2 regions of the Litchfieldia luteola genome follow, and region 1 is predicted to be linked to the other one. Evidence: riboswitches for the same ligand, from Rfam matches in the RefSeq annotation. Region 1 holds a riboswitch; the other holds the start of a gene.

What was found. A riboswitch is a leader RNA that binds a small molecule or an ion and turns the genes downstream of it on or off. The one in region 1 is predicted to bind cyclic di-GMP.
Region 2: it holds a riboswitch for cyclic di-GMP, as region 1 does, so the genes downstream of both, J2Z26_RS03670 (methyl-accepting chemotaxis protein) here and J2Z26_RS15960 (fibronectin type III domain-containing protein) in region 1, are expected to answer to the same signal.

What each region holds. Positions count from the first base shown of each region.
Region 1 is NZ_JAGGKM010000005.1:298,241-306,258, forward strand. It holds gene fliW (flagellar assembly protein FliW) at 1-400, shown strand, start outside; gene csrA (carbon storage regulator CsrA) at 401-634, shown strand; gene J2Z26_RS15930 (flagellin N-terminal helical domain-containing protein) at 822-2,063, shown strand; gene flaG (flagellar protein FlaG) at 2,385-2,753, shown strand; gene J2Z26_RS15940 (flagellar hook-associated protein 2) at 2,769-4,343, shown strand; gene fliS (flagellar export chaperone FliS) at 4,363-4,764, shown strand; gene fliT (flagellar protein FliT) at 4,764-5,114, shown strand; gene J2Z26_RS15955 (DUF8042 domain-containing protein) at 5,123-5,509, shown strand; cyclic di-GMP riboswitch class I at 5,670-5,763, shown strand; gene J2Z26_RS15960 (fibronectin type III domain-containing protein) at 5,842-7,002, shown strand; gene J2Z26_RS15965 (HD-GYP domain-containing protein) at 7,091-8,018, opposite strand, start outside.
Region 2 is NZ_JAGGKM010000001.1:705,563-713,580, reverse strand. It holds gene J2Z26_RS22370 (GyrI-like domain-containing protein) at 1-116, opposite strand, end outside; gene J2Z26_RS03680 (hypothetical protein) at 303-629, shown strand; gene J2Z26_RS03675 (MFS transporter) at 897-2,126, shown strand; cyclic di-GMP riboswitch class I at 2,227-2,310, shown strand; gene J2Z26_RS03670 (methyl-accepting chemotaxis protein) at 2,419-4,143, shown strand; gene J2Z26_RS03665 (hypothetical protein) at 4,181-4,408, opposite strand; gene J2Z26_RS03660 (ABC-2 transporter permease) at 4,532-5,602, opposite strand; partial or broken gene J2Z26_RS03655 (ATP-binding cassette domain-containing protein) at 5,589-6,386, opposite strand; gene J2Z26_RS03650 (GntR family transcriptional regulator) at 6,451-6,861, opposite strand; gene J2Z26_RS03645 (DMT family transporter) at 7,017-7,454, opposite strand; gene J2Z26_RS03640 (nuclease-related domain-containing protein) at 7,700-8,018, opposite strand, start outside.

The DNA.
Region 1 (8,018 bases):
ACAATTTGAGGGTGGAATACCAGGGTTTTTAGAAGAAAAAAGATTTGTTATTGTTCCACTTGCTGAAGAAGACAGTCCCTTACACATTTTGCAATCGGTAGAGACATCACAACTAGCATTTGTAACAACAAACCCGTTTACATTTTTTAAAGATTATGATTTTGAAATACCTGATGCAGTAGTAAATAATTTAAATATCCGTTCTGAACAAGATGTAGCTGTGTTAGTTATACTAACTGTAAAAGAATCCTTTGAAGAATCAACAGCAAATTTGCAGGCTCCTATTATTATTAATATGAAAGATCAGCTTGGGAAGCAAGTCGTCCTTAATGACCCAAGCTTCAAAACAAGGCATTTATTATTTAATCCTAAACCCTCAATAGGTCAGGAGGTAAAATAAATGCTAGTGCTAACGAGAAAGCTTAATGAGTCGATTAGGATTGGTGATGAGATAGAATTAACAATTCTATCGATTGATGGTGAGCAAATAAAACTTGGCATAAAAGCACCAAGACATATTGATATTCATCGTAAAGAAGTATATCTTGCTATTCAAGAAGAAAATAACACAGCTACTTCAGGATCATTAGATTTGCTAAAGAAGCTAAATACACAATTAAAACACTCAAAATAAAGAGTGTTTTTTTTTTTTTTAATAGAAATTTATAAAAACTATTAAACAATGTGGAAATATGTCGATATTAGTATTGTAAGGTTAGTAGTAAGAAAAGACGGCCGCTTTTTCTTCTACTATCTAAAAACAACTATAATTGCTACCACAAGGATGTGGAACTAGCAAAAATTCAAGGAGGAAAATTAAAATGAGAATTAATGCCAACATTTCAGCATTAAACACTTACAACAAGTTAAATAGTGCAACTAATGCACAAGCTAAGTCAATGGAGAAGTTATCTTCAGGTCTTCGTATCAACAAAGCAGGAGATGATGCTGCAGGTCTAGCAATCTCTGAAAAAATGCGTGGACAAATCCGTGGTTTAGATCAAGCTACTCGTAACTCACAAGATGGAATCTCAATGATTCAAACTGCTGAGGGAGCTTTAAACGAAACACATTCAATTCTTCAACGTCAACGTGAGTTAGCTACTCAAGCAGCAAACGACACAAACACAGCTGAAGACCGCAAAAACATCCAAGACGAAATGGACCAATTAGGTAAAGAGATTGACCGTATTGCTGAGACTACACAGTTCAATACGAAAAATCTTTTAGATGGTTCTATGGATAGATCAACAACTGCAGGAGCTAATGTTAATACTAACTCATCACTTAAAATTGCTGGTGCAGCTGGTGGAACAGCTATTGCAGCCGATACAGCAGTCCTTACTACATTAGGAGATAAAGACGGAAATAGCTTAGGGATTCAAGCTACTGACACTGTCACTGTATCTTATGTTAAAAACGGAGAAACAAAAACAGTAACATTAGCTGGTGATGACACTATTGCTGATATCGTTTCAGCAGGAGATTTTGGAGCGGCAGCTGTTGCTGATGGGAATATCTCTGTTACTGCAACTGGTACAGGTCATACAGGTGCAATCCATGGGTTAACAGTTACTGTTAAAGATGCTGATGGAAATGTAAGAAGTGGAGCTTCAAGTGCACTTTCTAGCTTTGGTGAGACAACTCAAGCTACAGATACAAACTCTGATGGTTCTGCGACATTCCAAATCGGTGCTAACACTGGACAGACTATTAACTTAGCGATTAAAGACATGGGTACTTCAGCTCTTGGTGTTAAAGACATTAAAGTTGGTTCTGCAGGTCAAGCAAGCACAGCTATCAAAGTTATCGACGGTGCTATCCAAAAAGTATCTGCACAACGTTCTAGCTTAGGTTCTGTACAAAACCGTTTAGAGCACACAATCAACAACTTAAGCACATCTTCTGAAAACTTAACTGCTGCTGAGTCTCGTGTACGTGACGTAGACATGGCTAAAGAGATGATGGAATCTACTAAAAATGGAATCCTTTCTCAAGCAGCTCAAGCAATGTTAGCTCAAGCTAACCAACAACCACAAGGTGTACTTCAGTTATTACGTTAATAATTATTAAAAGAGGCACAGGGGCTTTTCCCCTCCCTCTTTTTTCTATTTAACGCTTAAGGGTGAAGGGATGTAGGCAATTGAATTATTTATAACATAAGTGCATTAATAATTTTGCCTAAAGGCACCTCAAGTTGTTCTCAAAATTATACGTTAAGTCTTCAAAAAGATGGTTAATTCTATGGAACCATCTTTTTTGTTGTTCAATTATAAAAATTAATTATGTATGAAATTCATACAAATAAATTTACCTCAAGCTTAAGAAATTTTATATATTTCCGATATAACTATTAAAGGAAGTTAGTCTAGGAGGATAATACTATGTCCATTGAGCGTATCTCTTCTAACTCAACAGTGAACAACAACATAGATTTGGTTAGATATCAAACTAAACCAATAGAGGTTATTGATCTTGAAGCAGTAAAAGAAATATCAAAAAAGGAAACAGATGATAAACAAAAAATATCTAAAGAAAGTGTACAGGATATCATAGATAGTATGAATGATTTCTTGCAGCCTACACAAACATCTTTAAAGTTTCAGCTCCATGAGAAGCTACAGGAATACTATGTTTCTATAGTTGATAATAAAACGCAAGAAGTAGTTCGAGAGATTCCATCTAAGAAATTATTAGATGTATATGCAGCAATGACGGAATTTGTTGGATTAATGGTAGACAAAAAGATTTAAAGGTGGTGCATCTAGGTGAGAATTGGTGGATTAGCAAGTGGTATGGATACTGACACCCTAATAAGGGATTTAATGAAAGCAGAACGAATGCCGCTTGAAAAACTTACTAGAAAAAAGCAAACATTAGAGTGGCAACGTGATGAATACCGAAACGTAAATAAGTTATTAACTGAATTGAGAAATATGTCATTTGATATGAGACTTCAAGGAACTTATTTTTCAAAAACAACAACTAGCTCTTCTACAAGCGTATCTGCAACAGCAAATGCATCAGCTTCAGAAGGTACTTATAACGTTAAAGTAGAGCGTTTAGCAACGGCTGCGGTTCGTGTAAGTCAATCATCAATATCGAATAACCCGGCTGCAAAAGTTGATCCTAATGCAAAACTATCCACTCAAGAAGGAAAGTTTAATAGTGGTTTCGATTTGAATGCAGATGGTATGATTGAGTTTTCATTAGTAAGTTATAATGAGAATGGAACAAAAAACCAACCAGCTCCATTTGTTTTTGATCCCACACAAGTTTCTTTAAATGATGTATTAAAACAAATTAATGATTCATCATTGGGTGTAAGAGCCTTCTATGATGCTACTGCAGATAAAGTAGTTATGGAACGTACTAAGACCGGGAACTTTAATCAAACAACTGAATTTTTAGGGGCAGAGATTGGTTACAATGGTACAACAGCGTCGTTTTTAGCTAATACGTTACAAATGAAAGCTGGAGATAATTCTACAGGGACATGGGTATCAACAGAAACGGGTGGTACAAATGCTAAGTTCACTTATAATGGAGTATTAACAGTTGAGCCACCAACAAATCAATATACTATCAACAATATCACTTTCAATTTTTCAGAAGCAACTAACACTGAAGAAACAATTACAATATCTTCTAACACTGATAAAGCATTCGATAGCATTATGCAGTTTGTAAAAAAATACAATGAGGTTATTGAAAACCTAAATGGTAAAATCTCTGAAGAAAAATTTAGAAGTTATCAGCCTTTAACTGAAGAAGAAAAAGAAGCGATGACTGAAAAGCAAGTTGAACTCTGGGAAGAACGTGCAAAAAGTGGATTACTTCGTAGTGACACTATTATATCAAGTGGTTTAAACCAAATGAGAGTCAATATTTATACACCGCATTCTGGAGCAATTGATGGGTATAAACAGTTGAGTGATTTAGGGATTTCTTCTAGCTCTAATTACCGCGATGCTGGAAAGTTGTCTGTAAATGAAACCGAATTACGTAATAAACTAAGAGAAAATCCAGAGGCAGTATGGCAGTTATTTGGCTTAAATGGAAATACAAATGAAACTAAAGGTATTGCTAGAAGATTACAAGAAACAATTGATTCTACAATAAAAAAAATTGAAAATAGAGCTGGGAACAACCTCCGTACTAATCAGCAATTCGGAATTGGAAGAAACTTAATCAATGTAGATAGACAAATCAATAGATTCGAAGACAGGCTTGTCCAAGTTGAAGATCGTTACTGGAAGCAGTTTTCGGCAATGGAGAAAGCAATTCAGAAATCAAATCAGCAATCCATGTATTTAATGCAGCAATTTAGCCTAGGAATGTAAGAAAAGGAGTGATTCAACCATGGCTACAACTAATCCATATGCATCCTATCAAACAAACTCGGTGACAACAGCGTCACCTGGTGAGCTTACATTAATGCTTTACAATGGCTGTTTGAAATTTATGAAGTTAGCAAGAAAAGGCATTGAAGAGAAAAATATCGAGCTTAAAAATACAAACCTTCAAAAGGCACAGAACATCATTCGTGAGTTAATGGTTACATTGAATATGGAATTAGAAGTATCTAAAAACTTAATGTCCATGTACGACTATATTAACCGTCAATTAATGGAAGTTAATATAAAGAATGATTTAGAGATTCTATCAGAAGTAGAAGGCTATGTTACTGAGTTCCGAGACACTTGGAAACAAGTAGTTCAACTCAACCGTCAACAGCAACATTCACAAGGTGGCCAAGCCTAGTGAGTGCAGTGAAGGCTCTCTATCTAGTAACAAAGGAACTTTATGACCTTTTGCAAAAGCCGTTTACTAGTGAAGAACGGGATTCATTGATACCTAACATTGAAGAATTACTAAAAACTAGACAAAACATCATAGAGAAGGTAAATCCTCCTTATACAGATGGAGAAAAGCAACTAGGGGCAGAGGTAGTTAAACTAAACAAAGTTATCGATGAAAAACTAGCCCAACTTAAACAAGAAATCCAACTAGATCTCAACCAACTAAAAAAGACAAAAACATCAACGAATAAGTACACGAATCCTTATGAGTCTGTTTCCTCAGACGGGATGTTTTTTGATAAACGAAAATAGGTGAATGTATGATACAACTTAGTGTTTTTCAATATGATATGTTGGAACGTTATATCGCTTTACTGGATACTGTAGAAGAAGCATTTGAGTATGTAGTAGAAGGCTTTGAAAACTATGAACGTACTCAAGGAGATCAAGTACTTGCTGATATTTTCTCTGCTTTTTCTCAAATTGCGAGTACGAATGAAAATCTGGTGGCGCTTTTCTCAGGGGAATTGATGATACTTCAACACTTAGATCAATTCAGCGGAGTGATTAAAGAGGTTGAGAAGCTCGAAGGCGCTTATGATAATCACACACTAAAACAACAATTGATTACTCAATCTATCTTTCCTGCGTATCAGGCCTGGAAACTTTCCATTCAGAAATCCTTATCTAAATATACTAGTCAATAATTAATGGCTCCCGACATAGGGAGCCTTTTTATTTTCTAGTAAGTGTAACAGAAATAACGTATTTTTAGTTCAATAGCCCCAATACGATTTGGTCTGTATGCACTATTCCCTACAACCACATTTCGACATATGATAATCTTATAGTTTTTAGAATATTCTGAGTGAAAAAAGGCAAATCACGGGAAACTTTGAGACGCAAAGCCATGGGCCTGACCTACGATAATGATATACGTAGATGGCAGCCGGTTGCCACAAGGAGTCATAGTCCTAGTCTATGAACCTTGATAAGGTTTTTTTATTTGGAAAAATTAAATTAAAGGTGGGACTATGTAATGAATAAACAAGCTTTTCGAATGTGGACTTTTGTAGTAATGCTCGTCATAGTATCTCAAGCATCTTTAATGCCTGCTAGCAAAACAGTTGCAGAAACGATGAACACTCTCCAGCCGCCTAGTAACGTTACGTTAAGTATTGAAAATGAGAACGACATTGTGCTACGTTGGTCTCCAGTTCTATACGCTACAGGCTATAAAATCTATCAAATTATTGATGGACAAGCTGTTTTAGTAAGAACAACTACAGGTATAGCAGCTTTATTTTCGAATATGCCTGCAGGGGAGTATAGCTATACTGTTCACTCTTATAGTAGTAGTTTAGGAGAATCTGGTCCTTCAAAAATTGTAACAAATGTATCCAACAAAGATACTGAAGCTCCAGTTACTAGAAGTACTGCAAATGAAAATTGGCTAACGCAGGATACAGTCATAGAGTTGTTTGCAACAGATAATGAAAGCGGTGTAGCAAATACATATTACTCAATTAATAAAGGGGCTTTTAGAGAAGGTTCAGTCTTTACACTAACTGAAGAGGGGATCAATAACGTATATTTCTATTCAGTTGATAATGTGGGGAATATAGAAAAAATACAAACCCAAGAGGTTAAAATTGATAAAACACAACCTGAACTTTCTATAGACTTACAAGATGTTTATTCATTAGGTGCAGAGGTTGTTCTTACTTATCATGCTGATGATAAAGTATCTGGTATCTCTTCTGCAGAACTGACGGTTAACGGTCAGGTGATAGAGAATGGTGGAAGTTTTAAATTTGACCAACCAGGTGAATATTTGGTTAAAATTGAAGCTGAAGATCACGCTGGATGGAAATCAACTTATGAGAAAAAGGTTATTGTCCAAATCCCAGTGAGTATCGAAGTAACTCCAGGTATATTAAAAGATAATAATGGACTTTTTACCGTAAAAGTTTATCTGCCAGATGTTCTTACTATGAAAGATATAGATTTAAACAGTGTAACCTTAAATGGTGTTTCTGCTAAATCGGGTACTGAAGGTTTGCAAGAACAGGCTGAGTTAGGACAGTTTAAGTTTAAACGTGAGGATTTTGACTTAGTATCGGGGGAAGTTACTTTGGAATTTAGAGCTTCTCTAGGGGACCATGATATTGTTGGTAAAGCAGTTGTAAAGGTAAAATAGCTATACAAATGACACTTTCAATTACATGAGGGTGTCATTTTTTAATTTTCCTTTCAATCCCGAGAATAAATAAAAGCTCCCTCAGGCGTTAGGGAGCTCCAATAACTTCTACTTTGTTGCCATGGTCCACAATCTCCAACTTACTAGCCTTTCGCAAGTCCATATACTCCTCACTGATCCTCACCAGTGGTTGATGTGGCTCATTTTCATGAATAAACACAATTTCAGCAATTTCTCCATTACTTAATTTTACTTCTTCACGAATGTATTGCCTCATCAAATACCTTACAAACGGAACGACAATCGCAGGGTTTAGCTTATTGCTATTCGCTTCCTTCATCAGTTCATTAATGGCTGCAAATACACTCTTCTTCGGCTGGTAACTCCTTTCAGAACATATCGCATCAAAGGTATCTGCAACTGAGACGATTTGTACAAGGAATGGAATATCCTTTTGCTTCAATCCGTTCGGGTAACCAGATCCATCTAATCGTTCATGATGTAGTAAAGCAGCGACAATCACATTAAGGTCAACATTTGTTGCTTTTTTAAGCATTTCAAATCCCTTAGTGGTGTGTTGAGATACTTGTGCCCATTCAGCCTTTGATAGTTTATCAGGCTTATTTAATAAGTCTGGGGGAACGGTCATTTTACCGATATCATGTAATAATCCCATTTGGCCTAGTTTGGTTAATTCTTTTTTTCGAAGACCTAATAGTTTACCGATAATGGCTGCTGTTATTCCTACATTTAAGCAGTGCCGGTAGGTATATTCATCAAAGCTCATGCTTTCGTTTATTTGATTGATAAACTTTGTGTTCTCTATTGATTTTTCAAATAAAGGCACGAAATCTTCAAAAATCTGTTGCATGGGTGGCAACAGATCTGGGTGATGATCATTAAAGATTGCTTTCATCTTCTTTAGGTTTTCACTATATAATTCCTGAAAACTTTGTAATGGGCTCGGCTCAGAACTGTTATCTTCCTCAACATTTATGAATGCTCGGTTTTGATAG
Region 2 (8,018 bases), on a different contig from region 1:
TCTCCCTCTCCATGTGCAACGACAAATTGAAGCTCAGGAATATCTATAACCTCAATCATTCCTTGTTTTAAAGAATACACACTTTTATGTATTTTGCGAAAATCATTCACTCTCACCCTTATCACTCCTCTTTATGGGGCCTGACCCCCACCGCTTTAAAGCTTTAACATATTGCTTCTGCTCATTTCCTTTTCCTTATATTCTCCATTTGGAATAATATCCCTTTGTTTTTTATAAAATCTTCTGCCTACGTGAAAACTATGGTAAAATACGATTTGTGTGAAATGAAAGGATGATAGAACTTGCTACTTTATGCACTACTAACTATAACAGCTACTGCAATAGAACTAGTATTTGTTTTTTTCTTATCATGGATTTTAGAAATGCATTACCATGATGTTTTATTCCTGTTTGGAGCTTTTATGAGTGGAGCTATCTGGTTATCCTCAAACAAGGGTAGAAATGCAGAGGTTGGCCTAAGTTATGATATATACAGTGGCCTTGGAGATATGTTAAAGATGAAGTTTATACCAGAAGAAAAATATAATGTATTCGTTAATCCGTTTTTTATTGGCTCACTCTTGGTAATGGTTATCGGAATCGCACTATCTATTATTGTATATTTATAAAGACTACTAAAAAACAGCATTCCAGTTTGGATGCTGTTTTCTCATTTTTACTATGTATGAGGACTTGGTAGGCCTCTCACCTACAACATGCACAACCATATTCGATGATACGGTTGGCTGCTCTATTAGTTGAGCTACAAATCCTCACAGATAGTATCTACCAACTTTTTGGACTTCATTCCTTCTTATAAAAAAATAAAAATTTCGTGTTGCGAAATAATTTAGAAATCATTAAAATATAGCTATTACAATTTTAAGGAGAACCACATGAGTAAAAAAATAATTCTTTATACAAAAGCCTTCTCTGATTTAGGAACCTTCATGGATTTGATTGTGTTAAATGTTGTGATGTATGCTGCAACAGGAAGTACGGTTTGGCTAGCTGCAACCATGGCTGTTCGTACACTTGGAGGTGTATTATCCAGTCTTTTCTCTGGGATAGTAGCAGATAGATATGACCGTCGTAAAATTATGATCTACACAGATATTTTCAGGGCCATTATCATCCTTCTATTAATTCCGTTTCCTAATCCAGTCATGATCTTATCTGTTGCCTTTTTAATCGGCTTATCAAGTACATTTTTTATGGTTAGTTTCAACTCAGAAATACCACAAATTTTTGGGCAAGATAAAGTACTTGAAACAAACGCGCTTATCTCAAGGCTAACATCAATCAGTCTTGTTGCTGGTTTTATTGGTGCAGGAGTAATCACTGATTTTCTCGGTTATAAAGTAACTTTAATGATTGATGCACTAACTTATCTGTTATCAGCTGCTGTTCTCTTAAAGGTAAAATGGGAGTCCAGTACTCCTAAACAAGTTGCTGCTTTGGCTAGTGGTTTCAAACAAAAGTTAAAAAGCGTAGGAAATGATTTGAAAGAAGTTTATTCCTATATAATGGTTGCTCCAATGCTACTCATGGTTAATCTTGTTTTCTTAATTGGTGCTTTTGCTGGTAGCTCACACAACCTTGGCATTCCATTACTTGCCGAAGATATAGATCCTTCTCGTCAAGGTTTCTACTATGGGATGATCTGGGGAATATGGGGAATTGGTTCAGTTGCTGCCACAATGATTATCCCAAGGATAAAGTGGCTACAGAGTGACCGCATATTTTATAGTTGTTTCATATCAGCTATCCTAATGTCCACCGGATTCATTGTCTTTTTGTCAAACCTTAATCTATGGATTATCTTTCCGTTTGCTTTCTTTACCGGAGTGTTCGATGCTACATTTACAACGCTCCACTCAACCATCTTACAGAAAACAGATAACCATATACGAGGGCGAATCTTCGGAGTTGGCATGCTATTAAAATCATTAGGTTTTGCTTTAGGATTTGTTGTAGCACCAATTTTACTAGAAGCTCTTACTCTACCAAAAATGGTTTGGATATTACACGGGACATTAATCACTTCGACTATCGTTATTGCCTTAGTTGCATTAAATCTAAATACAAAAGCTAAGTCCCTACCACCAGTTAAACCTAGCGTATAAAATATCTCATTTTTCAACATATTTCGTCATATCCTTTATTGCCTTAAAAAGAATATCGCTATATAATTAATCTATTACTAATTAACTATAGCTAAATTCCTAAAGTTAAAGGCAAACCCGTCGAAAGTCGGGGACGCAAAGCCACGGATCTTCAGCATAATGCTATGATGGCCGGGTTGTCAGATGGGATGTTGAAAACTCTTTTCTGCTTTGCGTAAATTTGCTTCAAACTATTTACGTCAAAGAGGAAAGAGTTTTTTTTGAAAAAGTTTTATACATAGGAGGTACACAAATGTTTAAAAAGAGACCAAGCCTTTTAAAGTTTAGTAACCTTAAAATAGGCTGGAAATTTGGAATAGCACTAGGTTTATCAATTGCATTATTCTGTGCTTCAGCTGTCATTATTTTTTTCCAGATACAAGGAGTAAAAACTGAACTAACTTCACTAGAAAAAAAGAGTAATAACTCAATCATTATTACAGAAATTGCTTCCTTAATTCGATCAAAAGATGCTCGTATTGCAGATTATATAAGTAGTCCTAAGGAGGCATATATCAAGGAATATAATGAAATTGATGAATCTCTTACATTGTTTCTAGTTGAATTAAAGCCACAATTAACTTCAAATGAAGAGATTGTCATATTAGGTGAGATTGACAAAGCTGATGAAGAAATAAATACGCTCTTTTTAAATTCTATCGGTCCAGCAATTAAAAGTGGGGACCAATCTGTAGCATTGTTAAGCCGTGGAAAAACACAAATACTTCGCAGTGGAGTTGTAAAAAAACTAGAAGAGTTACGTAGTATCTTGGATAACCAACGTGATACAGCTATGAAACAAGTTTCAATGAGCTTAAACAGTGCAATTACAAATCTACTAATCGCAATAGCTCTATCTACAGTGCTAGGTATTCTAATAGTTTATTTAATCAACCGTATCGTTCATAAAAACTTAAACAATGTCATAAAAATGGCCAAGGAAATCTCTGAAGGTAACCTAACAATTGATGAAAATAGCTATACAGGTAAGGATGAAATCGGCCAACTTAGTTCAGCCATGAATGTTATGTTAATTAGCTTACGAGACATGGTAACAAAAATCTCCAACGTATCTGAAACAGTAACGAGTCAAAGTGAAGAATTGACACAATCAGCAAATGAAGTAAAAGAAGGCAGTAGACAGGTTGCTGCTACAATGCAAGAGCTTTCTGCTGGTTCTGAATCTCAAGCCAATGATTCATCTGAACTATCAGAAGCCATGTCTACCTTTATTGATAAAATCCAAGGCGCGAATACGAACGGTCAACTGATTCATGATTCGTCAAACTATGTCTTAAAGCTTACTAAAGATGGCAGTCAGTTAATGGATTCATCTGTCAAACAAATGAATTCCATTGATGAAATCTTTAATGTTGCAGTAGACAAAGTAAAAGGACTTGATAAACACTCTAAAGAGATCTCAACTCTTGTTGGTGTAATTAAAGCAATCGCTGACCAAACAAACCTTCTTGCGTTAAACGCTGCCATCGAAGCAGCAAGAGCTGGCGAACATGGTAAAGGCTTCGCAGTAGTAGCTGATGAAGTTCGTAAATTAGCTGAACAGGTTTCAGTTTCAGTTTCTGATATCACTGGAATTGTTGCAGGTATTCAAAAAGAATCTGGTGAAGTTGTAACTTCACTTGAAGAAGGCTATCACCAAGTTGAAAAAGGCTCAGAACAAATTCAAACTACAGGTAAAACATTCGAGACTATTAATCAATCCGTACTAGAGATGGTTACTAGAATTCAAGATGTATCCAACAATTTAAAAGAAATTGTGAGTAGCAGTGAACTTATGAGTCAATCTATAGTAAACATTGCATCAGTTTCTGAAGAATCAGCAGCAGGAATTGAACAAACCTCTGCCTCTATTCAACAAACGACCAGTTCAATGGAGGAAATTGCAGGAAGTGCAAATCAGTTATCAGTGCTTGCCGAAGAGCTTAATGGTCAGGTTCGTAGGTTTAAACTTTCATAACCGTTCATCTTAAAGAGCATCCATTATGGTGCTCTTTTTAATTTGCTTCTCTATGTCTACCTCTTCTCCTTGGGACATCTACAGATAAGATATTTCCGATTAAGAAGGTTCTTCTCTTTTTACGTAAGTAACAATAAGCAATCAATGTATTTTCCTTAATCTCCATTACTCTAATTAAACGCCCCGATACAACACCACCCTTTGATATATAAATAATTTCAATGGTTGACTGTTCATGGAATGCTCTTTTTAAAATCCCCATCATCGCAACATCACTCCTTTGTTACGATTATTATATACCAAACAAGTGTTCTGTACCTATATTTTTTTGGAAATAAAAAAGAGTAACCTTTAGCAAGTTACTCCCTGAATAATCATGCCCTTGTCATTAACTCCTTTTCCCAAGTAGGAACCTGGTACCTAGTAATTTTGAAACGATGAAGGAGACAATTAAAGCTAATAATAGACCTCCAATATGGTACGTTATCACATGTGGGCTTTCATTATAGTTGTAGATAAATGAAGGAAAGATAGCCCCACCTAATAGATAAAAACAGACGAATACCCCCACTTTAAGAACCGGTTGAAACTTTTCATACACAAGAATCTTGCCGTTATTTTCACTTTTCATCGCCTTAGAAAAATACATGATCAATCCTAAACCTACAATAGTTACTATAACCGGAACAATTAGTGGCTCAAGACCTAACTGATTAGGACCATTTACATATCCATGTAAAAAACCATTAATCCGATGATCAAGTAGAAGTAATTGTATCGGAAAACTAATATGCTCAAACAGACTGTAAATTACATTAGGTAAATAGAAATGCCCCAATCCAAGTGCTTCCCAATGGTAGTTAAAAAATTCATCAATCAACATAGCCATTCCCATAGGAAATAATAAAAAGATGACACTGAAAACAAACTGAGAAATAACACTAGCTCCCATAAACCCAATCAATAAAGCAAACGTATAAACACCTATTAGTACAAAAATGGAAACCAATCCATAGTACCAAAGGATACCGGAATCCATATAATCAATCAGCAATGAATTGCTTAGCAGAATGACTGCTGCTACGATTGAAACAATGGTTGCTCCAATAATGTTTATAACTCCAAGTAACCACTTAGTAAGCATGATAGTCTGTCTTTTAAATGGAAGTGACAATGTTAAATCCATACTTTGATTCGTACGTTCTAACCCTATCAAGGTACATGCTAAAATTAGTACGACAAGAATTTGGAGGAATGCAACGTCAGTATTATTCCAATAAAGATGATATTCAAATGGGTTCCGCTCTCCTGATTCTTTCCAGAATTGAATTGCAACATTTAAGTGCTGAATCTCATTAACAACTTTTATAGGAATATACAAAGATACGAGCCACAATGCCCATAATATAAACTTAGATTGCTTGTAATCCTTTAACCACAAACCTTTAGTGCCCTTCACGGTCATCCCCTCCTAACGCCGAAATGAACATATCCTCTAATGTCATCGGTAATTCTTCAAATAAGATTGGCTGGTATGTGTTTAGCTGATTCATTGTGTTCTCTGTGTCGCCTTTAATAAGAAGGGTATGAACTCGACCAATCTGATTGATTCGTACAATATTTTGAAGTTGTCCAAGCTCCTCTGGATAGTCCCCTTTAAATACGACCTGAACCTTTTTAAAGTGCTCCTTCGCGTTGTCCATCGTAATAATAGATTCAATTTTTCCTTCTTTCATCATCATGATTGTATCAGCAATTTTCTCTAACTCATCTAAATGATGAGTGGAGATTAAGATTGAAAGCTCGCTTTCAGAAACCTCACCGATTAATAATTGAAGGACCTGACGTTTGATAATTGCATCAAGACCATTTGTCGGCTCATCAAGTATAATTAATTTTGCCTTTGTGGAAATGGCTAATATGATGAACATTAATGCCTTCATCCCTTTTGAAAAGGTTCTTACTTTTCGATTTGTAGGCAACTTAAATTCTTTCATATGACTGTAAAAAAAATCTTCCTGGAACTCCGGATAAATGGCTTTATATAAACGGACTAACTCCTTCACACTATATCCATTGAACGTGGCCGTTGAATCAGGAACATAAGCAATTGAACGCTTTACTTCAGGTTTAACTGCTATATTTTCTTCTTCATATAAAACTTCACCTTGTTCTGGATCAAGAATTCCAACAAGTGTCCTTAGTAATGTCGTTTTACCGACACCATTTCTACCAACAAGGCCAACAATGGAACCTTTTCCAATTGTAAAAGTAATGTCATCAAGGACTTTTTTCCCCTCAATGGTTTTACTCAGATTCCTTACCGTTAGCATCTTTTCCTCCCCCTAACTCGTCTAAATACGTTTGTACCCATGATAAAAATGTATCCTTATCAATTCCTAAGTAGGAAGCTTCTACAATTAAAGTTTTCAGTGATTGTTTCATTGTTTCGATCCTTTCTTCATCAGGTTTTGTAGAGATATTCTCCGATACGAACGTCCCTTTTCCTCTGCGTGTCACAATGATGCCCTGTCTTTCTAATTCTTGATAGGCCTTACTCACCGTATTTGGATTTACTAGTAAAGTCGAACTTAATTCACGAACAGACATGAGTTTATCATTCGGTTGGAGGATCCCTTTTAGAATCATCTCTTTCGCCTGATTCACAATTTGCTCCCAAATTGGAGTATTACTACGCTCATCTAAATTAAAATACATAGTTTGTTTTAGCCTCCTTTCAGCTTTTTGGCTTATGTATGATTGTATTATGTGTATTACACTAACTAGTACACTTAATACAATAATCCCTTTCCATTTAATTGTCAATGGTCTTTTGGGTAAAAAAAAGAAATCACCTTGAATCAGTGATTTCTTCACACTTTTTTATAAAATAAAAATAGTGAGCACACGAGCAGAACTAATGCTAAAGCTCTTTTGCAATCAAACGGGATTTGTTTACTGCCGAATAGTCCGAAGTGATCGATGACGGCACTCATAACTAGCTGCCCCACAATTACGGCTGTTAAGGTAGTTGCAACACCCACTCTTGGAACCACGAGCACGGCTACGAACACATAGAATGCACCAAGCAACCCGCCAGTTAACTGCCATTTGGGTATCGTCGTGACTGCCGTTAGGTTCCCCTTTCCAAAGAAGATTACAATAAACAGCAAGGCGAGAGTGCCGATTGCAAACGAAACAAGGGATCCTTCCAATGTACCCACTTTTTTACCTAATCCCCCATTTATGGTCGCTTGAATTGCCACTGCCACCCCACCTAATAACGCTAAGATTGGGAAAAGCCATTTAATGAGCATGATTTTGCCTCCGAAGGTAGATTTATAGAATGATTATAATGTGGGGTGGGGGGATTTGCTAGTGATTTGATTGTTTAGAGGGGAAATATGCGAGTCTGTTTGGAATTTTTTAGTAATACTTTCTTTTCCGGGTTTAATACTTTCCTTTTGGATATAAATACTTTCCTTAGAAGATATAATACTTTCTATTCTTGGTAAAATACTTTCCACATTTAATAAAATACTTAATATTAATACATTTACCTCAAAATTAGTGGTTTAAGATTATAGACTTTGTCCTTAAAGGTACCTAAGGAGGGTAAATTTAGAGAAGCTAATAACTTACTGGAAGTGACGATACTTTCAATGTTTAAAAACTCTCTAAATTCTCTGTTTGATATTATCTCACCTACTAAAAAGTAATAATCAACAAGTGACTCAATATGGGCATTAGTACTTTTAACATTACACTTGTTGCAGTACCATCCTCCTCGTATTCTAGGTAGAGGGAGTGTATTGCATTTTTGACAATGTACACCTGTTACTATATCTGATTGTTTGATAGCAAATCTCTGTAGG